Regions from separate parts of the Cereibacter sphaeroides 2.4.1 genome, predicted to be linked through region 2. Evidence: riboswitches for the same ligand, from Rfam matches in the RefSeq annotation. Region 2 holds a riboswitch; each other region holds the start of a gene.

Region 1 (5,290 bases), 180 kb from region 2:
GTGGCGATCCTCGTCCTCTTCTACGCGGGCTTCTTCGCCTATCTCTGGCGCCGGTCGGTCGCGATGAGCGCGCGCGTGGCCCGGCCGCTCGGGGATCTCGAGCAGCGGATGGTCCTCATCAGCGAGGGCGGCACCGTCCCCCCCTCGGCGCCGTTCGAGATCCAGGAACTGCAGACCGTGGGCGAGCATCTCGCCACCATGGGCGACAAGCTCGACGCGGCGAACCGCGCCAAGTCCAGCTTCCTGTCCTCCATGAGCCACGAGCTGCGCACGCCACTGACCGCGATCATCGGCTATGCCGAGCTGCTCGAAGCCTCGGAAGGCCGCAAGCTCGACGGGGAGCGGCTGCAGCAGGTGCAGGCGATCTCGACGGCGGGCTGGACGCTGGTGAAGCTGGTGGATGCGGTGCTGGAACTCAGCCGGCTCGAACATCGCGACCTGCGCCTCGCGACCAGCTCGATGGATCTGATGCCGCTGATCGAGGAGGCGCTCGGCCGCGCGCGGCCCGACGCGGAGCGCATGCGCGTGACGCTGCGCCTCATCGCGCCCGAGACGCCGCTGCCGTCGGTGGTGAGCGATCCGGCGCTCCTCCGGCGCATCCTCGACCAGCTTCTGTCGAACGCGGTCAAATACAACCTGCCCGGCGGCCTCGTGGAGGTCAGCTTCGGCCTCGAGGCGCCCGACACGGTGGATCTGTCGATCCGCGACACCGGCCCCGGCATCCCGACGGACCGGCAGGCCGAGGTGTTTCAGGCCTTCCAGCGGCTCGGGCACGAGAACGGCGCCATCAGCGGCGCGGGCATCGGCATGACCATCGCGCAGCGGTTGGCCGAGGTCAGCGGCTGCCGTCTCAGCCTCGAGAGCACCCCGGGCAAGGGCACGGTCTTCCTGCTCCGCATCCCGCGCACCCGTCAGGGCGCGCCAGGCACCGCCTGATCTCACCGCAGCGCCCGGACGGGTGCGCAGCTTCGGCACGATTCCTGCAGGAGGCCCCCGGACCGAACCGAAAGGGAGACCCGGATGTCCTGCACCCCCTGTCGCCTCGCCCGTCGCGGGCTCCTGACCGGCCTGCCCGCGATCGTCCTGATGTGGCAGCTCGGCCTGACCGAAGCGGGCGGTCACGCGGGCCTCGGGCTTGCCCTGCTTGCGGCGGGCTTCGCGCTCGTCCTCCTCTCGCTGATGCTGCGCGCGCTCCGCACGTCCGGTCATTGAAGCCGCGGGCGGCGGTTGCGGACCCTGCCGGCCCGGCAGGAGGCCCCCTCGGAAAGACCCGTCAGACCGAGGCAGACGCCCGCCCCGAGCGCCCTCGACAGGCGCTCGACGCCCGAACGGCCGTCGAGCGCCGAGGCCGCGCCCGCCTGCGCCCTCACAAAGCGCGGTCGGCCTGCCAGCCTTCCTCCATGAGCAGATCGTCGAGCGGCAGCCGCTGACGCCAACCCTTCAAGGCCAGTTCCGGCGCGCTGTAGAAGCGGTCCACATGGCCCACGCAGAGATAGGCCACGATCTTGACGCGCTCGGGGATGCCGAGGATCGCCCGCAGCTCCTCCTCGCGGTAGATGCTGACCCAGCCCACGCCCAGCCCCTCGGCCCGCGCGGCGAGCCAGAGGTTCTGCACCGCGCAGACGGTCGAATAGAGATCCATCTCGGGATTGTGGGTCCGCCCCAGCACCACCTCGCCGCAGCGGTCGCGGTCGCAGGTGACGCAGATGTTGAGCGGCGCCTTCAGGATGCCCTGCAGCTTCAGCGCGCGGTAGGTGTCGCGCTTCTCCTCGGGGAAGAGCAGCGCCGCCTCGTCGTTGGCGCGGCGGAAGGCCTTGTGGACCTCGGCCCTGCGCGCGGCATCGCGGATCAGGAGGAAGTTCCACGGCTGCATGAAGCCCACCGAGGGCGCGCGGTGCGCGGCCTCGAGCACCCGGCGCAGCGCCTCGGGATCCACCGGATCCGGCAGGAACTCGTCGCGCACGTCGCGCCTCTCGGCGATGATGTCATGGAGCGCCTGACGCTCGGTTTCGGTGAAGCGGCGCGCCGGGCGCGGCTCGACGGGAGGAAAATCCGGCATGGGATCGCTCCTTGGCTCGTGACGATCCCGCCGCCGTCCACGCGGCGGGAACCTCTGCGTCAGGCCGGTCTTCTGGCTCCGGTTCATCTGCCGCCGGGCGCCTTCCCGGCGAACCGGTGGCCTCTTGCCCGGAGCATCCCCGTCACAGCGGCGGGCCCGCGCCGGATTTCCACCGGCTTCCCGATTCTCCGCCCGAAGGCGGCACCTGACCCCTGCCACAAAGCAGAACCGGCGCGCCCGGGCAACCGTCCGCATTCCAGCCGCCCCTCAGAGCCTTGAAGGCCGCGGCGGCGCGCCCCATAGTCGCCCGAGGCGTCCGGAGGGGCGCGTTCCGCAGGCAGGTCTCTTGGCGTTCACGTTCCTTCATACGGCCGATCTCCATCTCGACGCGCCGCTGCGGGCTGTGGCGCTGCGCGATCCCGAGCTTGCAGCCGAGATCGGCGTGGCCTCGCGCACCGCCTTTTCGCGCATCGTGGATCTCTGCCTTGCCGAGGCGGTGGCCTTCCTCGTGATCGCGGGCGACCTCTGGGACGGAACCTACAGCTCGACCAAGACCCCCCGCTTTCTCAAGCAGGAGCTTTTGCGGCTCGAGGCCGCGGGGATCGGCTGCTATATCCTGCGCGGCAATCACGATGCGCTGGCGCGGCAGACGGGCGAGCTCGAGGCGCCGGCCAACACCACCGTCTTCGGCGCCCGCCCCTCGACGGTCGAGCTCTCGATCGACGGCCAGCCGGTGGCCCTCCACGGGCTGAGCTTCCGCGAGCCGCACGCGCCCGAGAGCCTGCTGCCGCGCTATCCGGCGCCGAAGCCGGGGGCGTTCAACCTAGGCCTCATGCATACGAGCCTGAACGGCAGCCCGGGGCACGATCCCTACGCGCCCTGCAGCCTCGCCGAGCTCGAGGCCCACGGCTACGATTACTGGGCGCTCGGCCATATCCACCGCCGCTTCGTGCATCGGGGGCGCGCGACGGTGGTGATGCCGGGCACGCCGCAGGGGCGCGACATCGGCGAGGCGGGCGCGGCCTCGGTCACGCTGGTGCAGGTGGGCGACGACGGGGCGGTCACGCTCGAAGAGCGCAGCGTGGCGCCGCTGCGCTTCGACCGGCTGGCGCTCGACTGCACGGGGATTGCGGACTGGTCCGACCTGCTCGCCCATCTCGACCGGGCGCTCCGTGCCGCGGCCGAGGCGCCGCGCGCGGAAGACCATCTGGTGCTGCGTCCGGTGCTGACCGGGGCCACGCCGCTCGCCTGGCGCATCGCGCGCGATCGCGACCGGCTGACCGAAGAGGCGCGCGCCCTCTCTGCGGGACGCAGGCTCTGGATCGACAAGCTCGAACTGCGGCTATCGGAGGAAGGCGCAGAGCTGCCCGGCGCGGCCCTGCCCGAGGATCTCGTCCGCCTCGTTCAGGAGGATCTGCCCGAGGATCCGGCCCTGAACGCCGCGCTTCTTGCGGCCACACAGGAGCTCGCGCGCGACCTGCCGCCCGAGGCGCGCGATCTGCTGGGGCAGGATGAGGCGGCGATGGCCGCGCTCTGCCGCAGCCTTCTGGCCGAGGGAACGCCCCTGATCCTCGCCGAGCTTGCGGCGGAGGCGTCGGACTGATGCGCCTCGACCGGCTCGACCTCACGCGCTACGGCCATTTCACGGACCGGCGGCTCGCATTTCCCGCGCCTGCGCCGGGAGAGGCGGACCTGCATGTGGTCTACGGGCCGAACGAGGCAGGCAAGTCCACGCTCTTCTCGGCCTGGCTCGACCTCCTCTTCGGCATCCCGCTCCGCACCCGCTACGACTTCCGCCACCCCGGCCCCACGATGCGCGTGGGCGCGCGGCTCAGCCATGCGGGCGGCGCGCTCGATCTGGCCCGGGTGAAGCGGAACACCGGCAGCCTCCTCGACGCGCACGACCAGCCGGTGCCCGAGGCGCTGCTGCAATCGGCGCTGGGCGGCCTCACGCGCGAGGGCTATTCGGCCATGTTCTCGCTCGACGACGACACGCTGGAAAAGGGCGGCGACAGCATCCTTGCGAGCCGCGGCGATCTGGGCGAGATGCTCTTCTCGGCGAGCGCGGGGCTGGCCCAGCTGAGCCCCCGGCTCGAGGCGATCCGCGTGAACCTCGACGGCTTTCACCGCAGCGGCAAGCGCAGCGGCTGGCTTTGGGACACGAAGAAGCGGCTGACCGAACTCGATGCGGAGCGGCGGCGGCTGGACGTGTCGGCCGGAACGATCCAGAAGCTCGCACGCGAGGCGGAGGCGGCCGAGGCCGCCTGGCGGGCGGCGCGCGGTGCAGAGGATGCGGCGCAGGCGGATCTGGGGCGGCTGCAGGATCTGGCGGCGACCCTTCCGATCCGGGCGCGGCTCGAAGGGCTGCGGGCGCGGCTCGCGCCGCTGGCCCATCTGCCCGAAGCCGGGGTGGCCGAGCGCGACCGGCTCGACCAACTCGACCGCGAGACCGAAGCGCTGCGCGCGCGTCGCGCCGACCGGGCCCGCCGCCTTGCGGATCTCGCGGCAGAGGCCGATGCCTTGCCGCTCGATCCGGCGGTGCTGGCTGCCGCCGGCGACATCGAGGCGGCCGAGGCGCTGCGCCCCGAGCACGAGACGGCGCAGAAGGACCTGCCCCGCCGCGAAGCCGAGGCGTTCGAGGCCCGCGCCGAGGTGACGGCGCTTCTGGCCGAACTCGGCCATCCGGGGGCAAAGCCGGAGGGGCTGGTGCTTCCGGCAACCACGCTCGCACGGCTCCGCGCCCTTGCCGCAGAGCGCTCTGGCCTCGAAGCGACCGCGGCCGCCTCGGAGGCGGAGCGACGCGCGGCGGCCGAGCGCCTCACGCGCGAGCGCGACCGTCTGGGCGATCCGGGCCCCGAGGGCGAGGACGACACGCTGGTCGCGCTGCTCGCGCGGCTGCGGGCGCAGGATCCGGCCGAGGCCCATGCCCGGGCGCGGCTCGACCGCGATCTGCATCAGGCGCGCCTCACCGCCGCGCTCGAGGCGCTTGCCCCCTGGCGGGGCGATGCCCCGGCGCTCGCGGCCCTGCCCGTGCCCTCCGCCGCCCTGCTCGACGGGTGGGAGCGCGGCCTCGAAGAGGCCCGTCAGCGCGTGGCCGACGCCCAGAGGACGGCAGAGGCGATCCGCGCCGATCTCGACCGGCTGCGCCACGATGCGGCGGCAGAGCGAGGCGCCGCCTCGGCCACCGGCCTCACCCTCGCCGAGGCCGCCGCCGCCCGCAGCCGACGTGAA
Region 2 (5,290 bases):
ACGCCCTGCCGGTTCTGAAGTGAAAGTCTTTTTTCGCCGGGCATCTGTCCGGCGGCTGGGGCTGGCCGGGGGGTGCCATCGGCGCCCCTCGGGGAGGCCTGAGGCGCGCGAAAGGCGTCAGCCGCTGTGCGGCAGGTCCTCGAGACAGTGGAAGCGCAGGAACGTCGCCGCGTCGGCCGGATCCCGCAGGCGCGTGGCGCCGACGCGGAAGATCTGCGCCAGCCGCTCGGGCGTGAGAACCTCGTGCGGCGGACCCAGCGCCGCGAGCCGCCCCCCGGCCATCACCCCGATCCGGTCGCAGGCCATCGCCTGATTGAGATCGTGCAGCGCCATCACCACCGTCACCGGCAGCCGGCTCACCAGCCGGAGGAGCGAGAGCTGGTGGTGGATGTCGAGATGGTTCGTGGGCTCGTCGAGCAGCAGGATCCGCGGCCGCTGCGCAAGCGCACGGGCGATGTGGAGCCGCTGGCGCTCGCCGCCCGAGAGCGTCGACCAGCGCGCCCCGGCCATCCGGGCCATGCCCACCGCCGCCAGCGCCTCGTCGACGATGGCGCGGTCGGCCGGACCGAAAGGGGCAAGCGCCGACAGCCAGGGCGTGCGGCCGAGCTCGACCGCGTCGCGGGCGGTGAGCGCCTCGCCCGTCTCGGCCTGCTGCTCGACCAGCGCCACCCGGCGCGCGGTCTCGCGCCGCCCGAGGCTCGTCAGCGGCGCGCCGTCGAGCCGCACCTCGCCCTCGGCCCGCGGCAGAAGGCCCGCCATCAGCCGCAGGAGCGTGGACTTGCCCGAGCCGTTCGGCCCGATCAGCCCGAAGGTCTCGCCCTCCGCCACCTCGAGCGTCACATCCGCGACGATGGCGCGCCCGCCGGCCCGCCAGCCTGCCTCAAAGACCGAGATCCTCATGGCCGCCGCCGGTTGCGGATGAGGATGAGGGCGAAGCCCGGGGCGCCCACGAGGGCCGTGACGACGCCGATGGGCACCACCTGCCCCGCGATCAGCACCCGCGAGACCACATCGGCCGCGATGAGGAAGATGGCGCCCGCCAGCGCCGCCCAAGGCACGAGCGCGCCGTGGCGCGGCCCGGCCACGAGCCGCACGGCATGGGGCACGACGAGGCCCACGAAGCCGATGGAGCCGACGAGGCTCACCATCACCGCCGTCATCAGCGTGGTGATGCCGATCAGCACCGCCTGCACCCGGCGCACGGGCACGCCCAGGGCCTTCGCCGACTGGGTGCCGAAGGAGAAGGCATCCATCGCGCGGATATGCCAGAGGCAGAGGAGAAGCCCCGCCAGCGCGGCCGGCAGGGCGAGCGTCACGTCGGGCCAGCGCACGCCCGAGAGATTTCCCAGCAGCCAGAACATGATGCCGCGCGCCTGTTCGGCACTGGCCGAGCGGGCGATGAAGAACGAGGTGAGCGCGTTGAAGAGCTGCGAGCCCGCGATCCCCGCCAGCACGAGCGTGGCCGATCCCCCGCCCGCCGCGCGCGCCAGAAGCGCCACCAGCGCGAAGGCGAGGAGGGCTCCGCCGAAGGCGCCGGCCGAAAGCCCGACGAGCCCGCCCCCGACGCCGAGGATCGCGACCGCGACCGCCCCCGTCGAGGCGCCGGCCGAGACGCCGAGCAGATAGGGATCGGCCAGCGCATTCCGCACCAGCGACTGCAGCACCACTCCCGAGAGCGCGAGTCCCGCCCCGCAGGCCGCCGCGACCAGCGTCCGCGGCAGCCGGTAGTTCCAGACGATGCCCGCCTCGATCGGATCGACGGCGAGCCCCGCGCCCCAGATCCGGTTGGCGAAGGTCGCGGCCACCGTGGGCAGGGGCAGCGGCGTCTCGCCGATCACCACGCCGGCCAGGATCGCAAGCCCGAGCGCGGCAGCCCCCAGAAGCCCCAGCCAGAGGGCGGGCCGGGGACCGAAGGTTGCCGCGACCGTCATTCGAGCCCCAGCGCGGGCAGCGCGTCGGCCAGCGTCTCGAGCGCATCCACATTGCGGATCGAGGGATCCATGGCATGGGCGTCCAGCACGACGATGCGACCGGCCCTGACGGCCTCCATCTCGCGCGTCACCGGGTCGGACTTGAGGAAGTCGAGCTTCTTCTCGACATCGTCCGCCGGAAAGCGCCGCCGCTCCATCCGGGCCAGCACGATCACGGAAGGGTTGGCGCGCGCGATGCTCTCCCAGCTCACGGTCGGCCATTCCTCGTCGCTCTCGACCACGTTGCGCAGGCCGAGGGCGGCCATCATGTAGCCGGGCGGGCCCTTGCGGCCCGCGACGAACGGATCGGCGTTCATCTCGGACGAGGAGAACCAGAAGACCGCCGAGGCATCCTTCAGGCCGAGCGCCCGCGCCTTCCCGACGGCGGCCGCCTCGCGCGCCCGAAGCCCGGCCACGAGTTCCTCGGCGCGCGGGCCCACGTCGAAGATCGCGCCCAGCTCGCGGATGCCGGCAAGGACGCTCTCCATCTCGAACATGGCCGTTCGGGTGCCGTCCGAGCCCCGGCTGTTGTCCTTCTGCCAGCAGTCGGCGGGCAGGATGTAGGTGGGGATGCCCAGATCGGCGAACTGCTCGCGGGTGCCGACGAGGCCCTGCGGGCCGATGTGCCATTCATATTGCACGGCCACGAGGCCCGGCTTCCGCGCCACGACGGATTCGAAGCTCGGGTCGTTGTCGGCCAGCCGCGGGATCGCCGCATTGGCCTCGGCATAGGCAGGCAGGACGCTCGTGAACCAGACCGAGGTGCCGGTGACCTTCGGGGCGAGCCCGAGGGCATAGAGGACCTCGGTGGCGGCCTGCCCCACCGTGACCGCGCTGTCGGGCGCCCGGTCGAAGGTGAGGGTGCGCCCGCAGTTGTCGAGCGTCAGCGGATAGCCGGTTTCGGCCGCGGCGGACTGGGCCAGCACGAGAAGGGCCGCAGCGGTCAGGAAGCGGGGGAACATGCGATGTCTCCGATTGGGGGGGCAGCCGAAGACAGGACGGGAGAGGCGAGGCCCGTGGCGGACCCGCAGGCTGCCCCGTCGGGGCAGGCGCGCGTGCTGGCTGGAGCGGGAGCCGCTGGGCACCCTCGGGCAGACGTCATGGATACCTCCCCCGGACACCCCGCCCGGGCCGCGTTGAGATCGAACGCCGGCAGGTCTCCTGACTGGCGGGTCACAGGGCTGGCGCGGCCTTCCCATGGCTTGAGGCCACAGTGGCTTTGATCGCGAGCTCCTCGCCGCCTACAGTTGCGGGGGCAGTTCCGGTTCGCCGGACAGGTCCGGCGGCGGATTCCCTTTCAATTCCTTACGGAAACCGACGAGGATTGAGTAGCCGGTCGCGCCGCGGTTGACAAGGGGAGAGGGCGCGCGCCGATGAGAACGGGGCCGGCCGTTCCCCCGGAACAACCGGCCCCGAAGGTCGCGCGGGTGCGGTTTACTTCACGAAGGCCCGCCCGAGGCCCATCGCGCGCTCGACCACGAGGATCACGCCCAGCGTCAGCAGGATCAGCAGCACGGAGGCCGCGGCCACCAGCGGATCGGCGGTGTTGTAGACGTAGTTGTAGAGCTCGACCGGCAGCGTGCTGATGCGCGGCCCGGTGAGGAAGAGCGTGATCACCACCTCGTCGAAGGAGACGAGGAAGCAGAGCGCCGCCGCCGCCACGATCCCCGGGGTGAGCATCGGCAGCGTCACCCGGAAGAAGACGGTGAGGGGCTTCGCGCCGAGGGTCTTTGCGGCCTCCTCGCAGGCCATGTTCTGCGTGGCGAGCGAAACGGCCAGAATGCGCAGCGCATAGGGCAGCGTGATGACGAGATGGGCGAGGATCAGCCCCTGCATCGTCGCCAGAAGCCCGAAGGAGGCGAAGACGATGAGGATGGCGAGCCCCAGCACGATGGTGGGCAGCAGGAGGGGCGCGGTGAAGAGGTTGAACAGGAGATCCCGCCCGCGGAACTCCATCCGCACCATCACCCAGGCCGCCGGCACCGCGATCACCAGCGAGAGCACGGTGACGATGGCCGCGAGCGACAGGCTCGTCCAGAAGGCGCCGAGCATGGCTCGGTTCTCGAACAGGGCCTCGTACCAGCGGAGGGACCAGGAGGTCGGCGGAAAGCGCAGCACGCTGTCGCCCGAGAGGGAGATCGGGAAGACGAGGATCACCGGCGCGAGCAGATAGAGGAAGAGCACCGCGACGAGGATCCCCATCGGCTTCGAGGTCTTGTGGATCTGCATGGCGCCCTCCTCAGTCCAGACGTTTCAGCACGGCGGAATAGGCCACGAGCGCCGCCCCGAAGATCACGAGGACGAGGATCGAGAGCGTCGAGGCCAGCGGCCAGTTCAGGGTCACGATGGCCTGATCGTAGATCTCGGTCGCGAGCAGGAAGACGCGCCCGCCCCCCATGAGCTTCGGCGTGATGAAGGACGAGACCGCCAGCACGAAGCACAGGAGGCACCCCAGCGCGATGCCGGGCGCGGTCAGCGGCAGGATCACGCGCCGGAAGCTCTGCCAGGGGGTGGCGCCGAGCGTGCGCGCGGCCTCCTCGACGCGCGGATCGAGCCGCCCGAACCCCGCGAGAAGGGCGAGGATCATATAGGGCATCAGGATCTCGGTCAGGCCGATGAAGACGCCGTTGATGTTGAACATGAGCGGCGGCGGCGTGAGGCCCAGGCCCCGGATCGCCGAGACGACCGGCCCCTCCTCGGCGAGGATCGCGATCCAGCCGTAGGTGCGCACCACCGCCGAGGTCAGGAGCGGCGAGATCACGAGCACGGTGAGGAAGGTCCGCCAGCTGCCCGAGGCGCGGTGGAGATAGAGCGCGATCGGATAGGACAGGACGAGTGCACAGAGCGTGACCCCGAGCGAGACGAAGACCGAGTTCAGGATCAGCTGCAGATAGAACGGGTCGCTGAGAAGCCCGGTCCAGTTCTGGAGCGTCAGGACGTTCTCGATCCCCCCGCCCACCGTCGCCCGGTTGAAGGAATAGCGGGCGAGGTTGAAGATGGGCAGCATGAAGCCCACCACATTGATGAGGGCGATGGGCAGGAGGAGCGCCACCGCCACCTGCTGCCCGCCCATCGGCCGCCGGCCGGCCGCGACCGCGGGAACGGCCGTCATGCCCTGCCCTCGGGATAGACCATCGTGTCGCCGGCCTCCCAGGCGACGGTCACGGCCGAGCCCGGCTCGGGCAGGCCCGAGCGGCGGCGCGTGAGCTGCTCGACGGTGATCTCGTCGCCGCCGATCCGCACCGTGGCCTGAATGAGGTCGCCCACGAAGGTGGCCCCGGTCAACACGCCGGGCAGGCTGTTGAGACCGACAGGCTGAT
Region 3 (5,290 bases), on a different contig from region 2:
CCTGCGCCGCCTCACCCGGATCGTTCACGATGAACGGATAGATCACCGGCAGCGCGCCGGTCAGCGCCTCGGGCCAGCAGGCATCCGACAGCGCCACCGCCTTGCCCGGCAGCCATTCGAGCGTGCCATGCGCGCCCATATGGATCATCGCATGCAGGGAGTGCGCGCGGAGCCAGAGGTAGAAGGCCACATAGGCATGGCGCGGCACGCGGGCGAGATCGTGGTAATCGGCATCCCGTGCCGCCGTCTCGCCCCGTTCGGGCTGCAGCGCGAGGAGAAGGTGGCCGCGCCGCAGGGCCGCGAAGCGGAAGGCGCCGTCGCGGCAATCGGGATCGGCCTCGGGCGCGCCCCAGGCTTCACGAAGCGCGAATTGCAGGGGGGCCGGCAGGGTTGCGAGCGCGGCCTCGTAGGCGGCGAGCGGCCAGCTCTGCCGCTCGGTCAGCAGCGCCTCGGCGAGGTCCGCGCCGGAGGCTGTGGCATAGCCCGCCGCGGCCAGCGTGGCCGCCAGCGCCTCGGCCGAGGCCAGCGCATCGAGGCCCACGGCATGGGCGATCTGGTCGGGACGGCCGGGATAGGTCGAGAGGACGAGGGCCAGCCGCCGCTCGGGTGCGGGCGTCCGGGCCAGCCGGTGCCAGGCCGCCACCCGGTCGGCCACGGCCGCCACGCGGGCGGGATCGGCGCGGTGGGCGAAACGGGAATATTGCAGGTCCGGGCAGCGTTTGCCGGGCGACTTGAAACTGACGGCGCCTGCGAAGATCCGACCGTCCACCTCGGGCAGCACCACATGCATGGCGAGATCGGCGGGCGAGAGGCCGCGCTCGGCCACGGCCCAGTCGCGCCGCCGCGCGGTCGAGAGCGCGACCTGAAACACCGGACAGCCGGGGCCGTCGAGGGGCGAGCCCTCGGGGCCCCTGGCCGAGAAGGCGGTGGCATTGACGATGGCCGCGGGCCTCAGGCGGCCGAGACCGGCGGCGATCCAGTCGGGCGCGCCCGGCGCCTTCAGCGAGGGCGCGAAGAGGCCGAAGGCGCGGAAGCCCCGTTCGCGAAGCGCGAAAATCAGCGCGTCCACGGGCCCCGTGTCGGCGGCGGTCAGGTAACTGCGGTAGAAGGTCACGACGATGGCGGGTCCGCCCTCCGCCTCCGGTTCGGGGATCACGCCGCGGGCGGGGTCGTACCAGCCCATGTCGGGCATCCGTTTCTCGCCCGGCACCGGGCCGGCATAAAGCCCCGCCGCCAGCGCCAGCTGCGCGAGCGCGGCCTGCGCCGCCACCGCTCCACCCGCATCGCAGAGCGCGGACAGCCGCCGCAGCGTCGAGACCGGCAGCGTGGAAAGCGCATCGAGCGCCGGATCCTCGCGCCCGTCCGCGGGCAGGACCGCGAGCGCGATCCCGCGGCGCCGGCAGAGGTCCTGCACCTCGGCCAGCCCGTAGCTCCAGTAGCTCTCGCCGCCGATCAGCCGGATCAGGATCGCCTTCGCATGGGCCAGCACCGTCTCGGCATAGGTGTCGATGGAGAGCGGATGGCGCAGCGCCACGAGGTTCAGGAGCCGGGTGGAGGGAAGCCCGCCCTCAGCCCGGTGCCAGCCCGCCGCGAAGGCCCCGAGATCGCTGTCGGAGAAGGACAGGACCACCAGATCCGCAGGCGTCTGCCCGGGATCGAACGGGGTCGCACTCTCCTCGAGCCCGTGGCTTTCGCGGAAGACGACATGCATGGTTCAGCCGATCCGCGCCAGAAGGTCCTGCCGGATCGCGGCCTCGTCGAGATCGCCCCGCTCGGCGATCACCACGAGACGGCTCTGCCGCGCGCCCGACCAGGGCCGGTCGAACTGGTGGCGGACGCGCGCGCCCACCGCCTGCACGAGAAGCCGCATGGGCTTGCCCTGAACCGCCACATGGCCCTTCACCCGCAGCACGTTGCGCTCGGTGGCGAGTGCCCGGATCGCCTCGGCCAGACGCTCGGGATCGGCGATCTCGGGCAGGTCGATCACGGTCGAGGCGAAATCGTCATGCTCGTGATCGTCGGCCCCGTCGTGGTGCGAGGGGCGGGCGGCCAGATCGTCCTCGGCCGCGGCCTCGATCCCGAGGATCACCTGCGGATCGACCGCGCCCTCGGTCACGGCGAGGATCGGGATCGGCCGCGGCGATTCCGCCTCGACCGCCGCGCGGGCGGCGGCAAGGCCCGCCTCGCCCGCGAGATCGGCCTTGGTCAGCAGCACGAGGTCGGCGCAGGCGAGTTGATCCTCGAACACTTCCGAGAGCGGGGTCTCGTGATCGGCGCCCTCGGCCTGAGCCTGCGCCGCCACCGCCTCGGCATCCGGAGCGAAGCGGCCCGCGGCCACGGCCTCGGCATCGGCCAGCGCGATCACCCCGTCCACCGTGATGCGCGAGCGGATCGCGGGCCAGTCGAAGGCCTTCAGGAGCGGCTTCGGCAGCGCGAGGCCCGAGGTCTCGATCAGGATGTGGTCGGGGCGCTTCGGCAGCGCCATCAGCGCCTCGATCGTGGGGATGAACTCGTCGGCCACGGTGCAGCAGAGGCAGCCGTTCGCCAGCTCCACGATGGCCTCGTCGGGGCAGTTCTCGTCGGCGCAGGCGCGGATCAGATCGCCGTCCACGCCCACCGTGCCGAACTCGTTCACCAGCACGGCGAGGCGGCGGCCGCCGGGGTTCTGCATCAGGTGCCGGATCAGCGTGGTCTTGCCGGCGCCGAGGAAGCCCGTGATCACCGTGACGGGGATCTTCGCGAGGTCGGTCATGACATGTCTCCGTTGGGGGGAAGGCGGGCAAGCGATTGCTTGCGGAAGATCTCGGGGCGCTCGCGCCACGGCACGATGCCGTCGGGCGCACCCGCATAGGCGGTGGCGCCATCGAGGATGGCGGGCGCGTCGGCCTCCTCGAGGCGGCCGTAGACATAGCTCCAGCGGCCGGGCGCCGAGAGCGCCACGGCGCAGCCCTGCGAACAGGCGGAGAGGCATTCGACGGGGCGGACGGTGACGCCCTCGGGGGCGGCGGCGGCCAGTGCGTCATGAAGCCGCAGGCCCGGCGCGGTCTCGCCTTCGGGCAGCGGGCGGCCCGCGCGGCAGGTGGTGCAGACGTGCAGCGTCACGGTCATCGGCCGTCCCTTCTTCGTGGGCGAGGGGGCAGCGATCCGAAGGAGAGAGGTCGCGTCGGGCGGCACCTCGGTCCACCGGCCGCGGAACACCCCGTCCGCCCGTAAGTCTCAGCGCTGGCAGGTCTCCCGGCTTGCGGATGTGGGGCCTTGCGGCTCCGCGGCGGCCCGCCTTCCCGGCCTTGCGGCCAGTGGCTTGGGCAACCTCTCCGGTCACGGTCGCGGGGGCGGCTGCCTCTGGGGCATTCCCTCTTCGCCTGTCCGGTCGGACAGGAACCAGCGCGCCGGAAGTGGTGCGGGAAAGGCCCCTTCTTGTCAAGCCGATGCAGGGGCCGCGGGACGAGAGGCCGCGGGATGGCTTCACAAGCCCGCGTGACCGCGGCAGAAGGGGAGGCCCGGAAGGACCGCCCATGACCCGCTTGCGCACGCTCTGGCTCGCCCCGCACCGCCCGCTGTTCCTCGCGGCGGGAAGCTGGGCGCTGATCGCGCTGATCTGGTGGCAGTGGGGCGCGGCGCTCGGGCTTTCGGCGCCGGAGCTCGGCACCTGGGGGCTCTGGCACGGGCATGAGATGCTGTTCGGGCTCGGATCGGCCGCGGTCGGCGGCTATTTCCTGACCGCGGCGCAGGGCTGGCGCGGCTCGGATCCGCTGAGCGGGCGGCCGCTGATGGCGCTGGTGGCGCTCTGGTGTCTCGCCCGTGTGGCGCTGGTGGTGGCGGGGCTCCGGCCCGAGGCCCCGCTCGGGCTGATTCAGCCCGCGGCGCTGGCCTATTTTCTCGTTCTTGCAGGATTGCTCGGCCGCGAGGCGGTGCTGGCGCGGCGCTGGAGCAAGCTCGGCTTCGGCGCGGGCATCCTGGCCTACGGGCTGGCCGAGACGCTCTATCTGCGGGCGGCCCTGACCGAGACCTTGCCCGATGCGGCCACCATGGTGCGCGTGGGCTGGATGTTCTTCGCGATCAAGATCTCGATCATCGGCGGGCGCATGGTGCCGGCCTTCACGCTGAACTGGCTGCGGCAGGCGGGGATAACCGTGCCGGATCCCGCGCCGCGGCCCGTGCTCGGATGGGCGGCGCTGGGGCTTCTGTGGACCGCACTCGGCCTGACTTTCGCGGGCGAGGAGACCGTCTCGGCGCTCTGCCTGATCGGGGCGGGGATCGCGCAGGCCTTGCGGCTGGCGGGCTGGCGCGGCTGGGCCGGGCGGGGGAACCTCCTCCTGCTCCTCCTTCACGCGACCTTCGGCTGGCTCGCACTGGGGCTGGGGCTCGTGGGCCTCGCGCGGCTGGGGCTTCTGCCCGTAGCCGAGATGGATGCGCTCCATGCGCTGACCATGGGGGCCATGTCGGGGATGATCCTGTCGCTCGCCGCGCGCGCGGCAGCCCCCCGCGACGGCGGCCCGCTGCGGGCGCGGCCCACCATGGCGCTGGCCTTCGCGCTGGTCTGGTCGGCGGCGCTGGTCCGGCTCGGGGCACCGCTGATCGGCGCCTTCGACGGGGTGGCGGTTGCGGCGGGCCTCTGGTGCGCGGGCTGGATCTCGTTTCTCGCGGGCTATCTGCCCACCGTCACGGGGCCGCTCGCGCGGCCCGTCTTCTCCGGCCCGCGCGCCTCGGCGCCGCAGGTCGTCCAGATCAGGATGCCGCAATGACCGACACGAACCAGCGCCACGCCGAAAAGAAGGCTCGCATCAAGGAGGCCCGCGACCGGATGATGGCGGGCAAGACCGGCGAGAAGGGTCTCGTGATCGTCCATACCGGCACCGGCAAGGGCAAGTCCTCGGCCGGGTTCGGCATGATCCTGCGCTGCATCGCCCACGGGATGCCCTGCGCGGTGGTGCAGTTCATCAAGGGCGCGTGGGACACCGGCGAGCGGCGGCTGCTCACGACCCACTTCGGCGACCTCTGCCAGTTCCATGCCATGGGCGAGGGCTTCACCTGGGAGACGCAGGACCGCGAGCGCGACATCGCCGCCGCCCGTGCGGGCTGGGAGAAGGCCAAGGAGCTGATCCGCGATCCCGCCATCCGCATGGTGCTGCTGGACGAGATCAACATCGCGCTGCGCTACGATTATCTCGATCTGGCCGAGGTGCTGGCCTTTCTCGAGGACGAGAAGCCGCCCATGACCCATGTCGTCCTGACCGGGCGGAACGCCAAGCCCGAGTTGATCGAGGCCGCCGATCTCGTCACCGAGATG

Evidence for each region. Region 2 has a riboswitch for cobalamin ahead of RSP_RS17615 (ABC transporter substrate-binding protein). Riboswitches for the same ligand answer to the same signal wherever they lie in the genome.
Region 1: linked by a shared signal. The riboswitch ahead of bluB (5,6-dimethylbenzimidazole synthase) and the one ahead of RSP_RS17615 (ABC transporter substrate-binding protein) in region 2 are both predicted to bind cobalamin.
Region 3: linked by a shared signal. The riboswitch ahead of RSP_RS07220 (DUF1636 family protein) and the one ahead of RSP_RS17615 (ABC transporter substrate-binding protein) in region 2 are both predicted to bind cobalamin.

What each region holds. Positions count from the first base shown of each region.
Region 1 is NC_007494.2:271,269-276,558, reverse strand. It holds gene RSP_RS16755 (sensor histidine kinase) at 1-936, shown strand, start outside; gene RSP_RS16750 (hypothetical protein) at 1,021-1,212, shown strand; gene bluB (5,6-dimethylbenzimidazole synthase) at 1,367-2,059, opposite strand; cobalamin riboswitch at 2,105-2,283, opposite strand; gene RSP_RS16740 (metallophosphoesterase family protein) at 2,406-3,662, shown strand; gene RSP_RS16735 (YhaN family protein) at 3,662-5,290, shown strand, end outside.
Region 2 is NC_007494.2:454,911-460,200, forward strand. It holds gene RSP_RS17605 (ABC transporter ATP-binding protein) at 118-900, opposite strand; gene RSP_RS17610 (FecCD family ABC transporter permease) at 897-1,931, opposite strand; gene RSP_RS17615 (ABC transporter substrate-binding protein) at 1,928-2,932, opposite strand; cobalamin riboswitch at 3,105-3,304, opposite strand; gene RSP_RS17620 (ABC transporter permease) at 3,405-4,199, opposite strand; gene RSP_RS17625 (ABC transporter permease) at 4,210-5,082, opposite strand; gene RSP_RS17630 (ABC transporter ATP-binding protein) at 5,079-5,290, opposite strand, start outside.
Region 3 is NC_007493.2:1,479,762-1,485,051, reverse strand. It holds gene cobN (cobaltochelatase subunit CobN) at 1-1,711, opposite strand, end outside; gene cobW (cobalamin biosynthesis protein CobW) at 1,715-2,752, opposite strand; gene RSP_RS07220 (DUF1636 family protein) at 2,749-3,108, opposite strand; cobalamin riboswitch at 3,208-3,401, opposite strand; gene RSP_RS07215 (NnrS family protein) at 3,516-4,745, shown strand; gene cobO (cob(I)yrinic acid a,c-diamide adenosyltransferase) at 4,742-5,290, shown strand, end outside.